Regions from separate parts of the Clostridium pasteurianum DSM 525 genome, predicted to be linked through region 1. Evidence: predicted binding sites of a transcription regulator. Region 1 holds the regulator's gene; the other holds the start of a gene.

Evidence for each region. The regulator NrdR, encoded in region 1, represses ribonucleotide reductase genes. The targets are predictions, from matches to a motif close to CACNANATNTNGTG.
Region 2: the regulator NrdR is predicted to act here: its motif matches at 1,076-1,089, upstream of nrdD (anaerobic ribonucleoside-triphosphate reductase).

The regions. Positions count from the first base shown of each region.
Region 1 is NZ_CP009268.1:2,271,415-2,273,630, reverse strand. Features, by position in the region: gene sigG (RNA polymerase sporulation sigma factor SigG) at 1-453, shown strand, start outside; gene CLPA_RS10345 (YlmC/YmxH family sporulation protein) at 675-938, shown strand; gene nrdR (transcriptional regulator NrdR) at 1,000-1,464, shown strand; gene pgeF (peptidoglycan editing factor PgeF) at 1,558-2,216, shown strand, end outside.
Region 2 is NZ_CP009268.1:196,654-198,869, forward strand. Features, by position in the region: gene CLPA_RS20215 (helix-turn-helix domain-containing protein) at 256-702, shown strand; gene nrdD (anaerobic ribonucleoside-triphosphate reductase) at 1,107-2,216, shown strand, end outside.

The DNA of each region.
Region 1 (2,216 bases):
GATAATAATTCTATAAGAGTTAGTAGATCTTTGAGAGATATTGCCTATAGGGCATTACAGGTAAGAGATAAACTTATTGCAAAAAACAATAAAGAACCTACAGTATCACAAATTGCTGAGGAGCTTAAAGTTCCACGAGAAGATGTTATATTTGCATTAGATGCTATACAGGATCCCATATCTTTATTTGAACCAATATATCACGATGGAGGAGACGCTATATATGTCATGGATCAAATTAGTGACAGTAAAAATCTAGATGATAGTTGGCTTGAAAATATATCTATAAAAGAAGCTATGAAAAAACTAAATGACAGAGAAAAACTTATATTAAATATGAGATTTTTCGATGGAAGAACTCAGATGGAAGTGGCAGATGAAATAGGAATATCTCAAGCACAAGTATCGAGACTTGAAAAAACGGCGTTAAGGCATATGAGAAAATATGTATAGATATACTATATAAAACTACAAGTAAAAAATAATTAAAGTTGCTATTTATTTTTAATGGCAACTTTAATTATTTTTATATAGAAAAATTGCATGATTTATTAATATTAAAGTAATTATATATAATTACTTTAATATAATTTAATATAAACATTATATATTTTGTTAATAAAAATATATAATCCTATTTAATTTATAATATTTTTACAAGGAGAGAGATATATATGGATATGAGTATGTATTCTTTAAATAGCTTGAAAGCTATGGAGATAATAGATATAAATACAGGATGTAAGCTTGGATATATAAAGGATATGGTCATAGATTGTAATAATTATAAAATTATTTCTATTTTGATTCCCAATCAGCAAAATGGTGGATGGTTTTCAAAAAACAATGATATAGAAATTCCATGGTCACAAATAACTAAGATAGGAGTTGATGTTATTTTAATAGATGGAAAGGATATACTATATAATAATGATTGAAGATATTATGATTTTAAGTGTATAATATAATTATTATTGTATACAAAGGACGTGAAGAATATTGAAATGCCCATTTTGCGGATTTGAAGATAGTAAAGTTATTGATTCTAGATCTACGGAAGATAATATGGCTATTAGAAGAAGAAGAGAGTGTTTACAATGTAATAAAAGGTATACTACTTATGAAAAGATAGAAGATATTCCTATACTAGTGGTAAAAAAAGATTCAAGTAGAGAATTTTTTGACAAATCTAAAATAATCAATGGACTTATAAAAGCATGCCAAAAAAGACCTGTTTCCAGAAAGCAAATAGAAGATATTGCTACAAAAGTTGAAAAAAGCCTTAGTAATGAGATGTTAACAGAAGTAAAATCAGATATGATTGGTGAAGTTATAATGGAAAAATTAAAAGAGATAGATGAAGTTTCCTATGTTAGATTTGCATCAGTATATAGACAGTTTAAGGACATAAATACTTTTATGAAGGAGATAAGTAATTTATTGACAAGTAAAAAATCTAAATAATATGAGAATAATAAATTTCCATGTTAAATCCTTGTTAATAATATTAAATTTAAAGTTTAAAAGTATTATTATATTAAATATGGAGGTTGAAATATGGATATTGTAATTGATAATTATAAATTTATAAATTTTAAAGATGATAACATAAATATTAATTTTTCTACGGCTAAAAATAATCTTGATTTTAATATTAATACTTCAGAAGGATTAAATAATCTTGAAAATATAAAACAATGGTTTGGGGTACAGTCAGTAGGATATCTTAGACAAACACATAGTGATAAAATATGTTTATATGATGGAGTTATTCATGAAGGTGATGCTATAATAACGGACAAGCCTCATACAGCCATTGGAATATTTACTGCTGATTGTGTACCAGTTTTGATTTACAGTAAAACTAGAGCTGTAATAGCGGCAGTACATAGCGGCTGGAAAGGTACCCTTTCTCAAATTGTTTATAAAACTATAAAGAAAATTATAAGTTTATTTTATATAAATATAGAAGATATTAGAGTTTATATAGGTCCTCATAATAGAGAATGCTGTTATGAGTTTGGAGAGGATGTAGCTGAACAATTCTATAATAAAGATATTTATAGAAACCTAAAGATTTATGAAAATGGAAAATTAAATTTAGAAACTTGTATAAAAAAACAGATCACTGAAACTGGTGTTCCAGAAAAAAATATAAAGAGTTTAAATATATGCACTTACTGTAATGAGGAATATGACCTTTTTTCCTATAGAAA
Region 2 (2,216 bases), 2.1 Mb from region 1:
AAATTATTTTATATCAAAATCATAAGTTTTTTATATTCTAATTAATAAACATATGTGTTTATTAAAGAGGCTGTATCATAATATGCATGTATTGTGATACAGTCTTTAGATTTAAAATCAATTTTTGAAGAATTTATTGTATAATTTAAAATTCAACCGATAGTTGAGGTTAATCAATCAATAATTTAGTGAAATATTATTAAATATGTTTTATTATTTATATTAAGTTAGAGGTGAAATACGAGAGGTGTTTATATGAAATTATCTGATAAATTAAGAGAATTAAGAAAAATAAATAAAATGTCTCAACAGCAATTAGCTAGAAAACTTAATGTTACAAATCAAGCTGTTTTCAAGTGGGAGTTAGGGAAAAGTTATCCTGATATTTTGAATCTTGTAAAACTTTCGGATATTTATAATATTTCTTTAGATGATTTAATAAAGGAGGATGTAGATTTGCAAAAAAATTTATCTAATAAAAACAAGATTAATTATTTTTACATATTTTTATGCGGCATAGTTCTTGAATGTTTAAGTTCTATAATATCTTATTACTTAAAAGAAAATGTATTTACGAATTGGATTGTAAGAATAACTGCTTTAATTGGATTTATTTGTATTATTGTACTGCCATTAAAGATGCTTCCTAAAAAGATAAAGTATTTACTTGGTATAGAAAGATATTCAGATAAGCCTCACTAGGATTCATAAATATAATTTTCTATACTACTTGGTATATATTTTTGGCATACTACTATAATTTTTATAAAAATTCAATAGATAGACCATGAAAAGTCATTTTTAGGTCATGAAATGTATAAATTAAAAACACCCATTATTTAAGGGATATATTATACTGTAAATTTTATTTCTATGATGTATAGGTAAATAACAGATTTACATTAAATTATGCTAGCATTATTCACTCTATTCAGCAATATTGATAAATATCAACAGTCAGATTGCTATAAAAAAACGAAGATTTTGAAGCTAGATTGGTGTAAAAAGCATTTTTATACCAATAGGGTAAATTGCCAAATTGCCATAAAAATTTTACTACTGTATAATATGTGAGTACAAGATATTGTGTTCGGGAGGATTGAGATATGCTACATGTAGTAAAACGTGATGGTAGAGAGGTTGAGTTTAATTCTATAAAGATCAGCAATGCCATAGAGAGAGCGGCGGAAGAGATCGGATTTAGTATTAAAGTAAGTGAGGTTTTGGAGCTTACTCAGGATATTATAAAAAATCTTGAAGAGAAGAGTTTAGAGAGGGTTACCGTAGAAGAAATTCAAAATATGGTGCAGGACACTCTTTTACATAGAGGATATAATAAGATAGGAAATGCCTATTCTAATTATAGAAGAGAGCGTACAAAGGTTAGAGATATAAAATCTGATTTAATGAAGGCTATAGCACAGATAGGTGTAGAAACAGATCGTGATAATGCCAATGTGGGAAACAATTTTAGTTCAAAGCTGCTTAGAATAGCCAGTGAGTCAAATAAGTGGCATAACCTTGCAAAGATGCCAAAGAGGCTTGCAAAGGCTCACGAGAACGGAGATGTATACTATCATGATTTGGATAGTTACAATTTAACTGTAAACTGTTTGCATATACCTACAAAGGAAGTTTTGACTAAAGGATTTAATACGGGATATGGTAATATAAGGTCTCCAAAGAGAATAGAATCAGCAGCGGAACTTTCCTGTATTTTACTTCAATCCACTCAAAATGATATGTTTGGAGGGCAGTCTCATCCAGATTTTGATAATGATATGGGTGAGTTTGTAGAATTGACAAGGCAGGAAATCAAAAAGGAACTTATAGAATTTGGAATAGATGAAAATAAAATAGAAGATATATGTGAAAAGAAGGTTCTAAAATCTGTGGAACAAGCTATGCAGGGGATCGTTTACAATTTAAATACTATGCACAGCAGAGCGGGCTCACAAGTACCTTTTTCATCAATAAATCTGGGTATTCCAAATAATAAGGATGCGGCTTTAGTATGCGAAGTGTTTTTAAAAGAGTATAAAAAAGGTCTTGGAAGAGGCGAGCAGCCCATTTTTCCAAATATAATATTTAGGGTTAAGGCTGGAGTTAATAGGGAACCAGGAGACCCATATTATTATCTATATAAACTGGCTTGTGATGTGGCAGCTAAGAGAATGAATCCAACTTTTATGAATATTGATGCTACTTTTAACAAA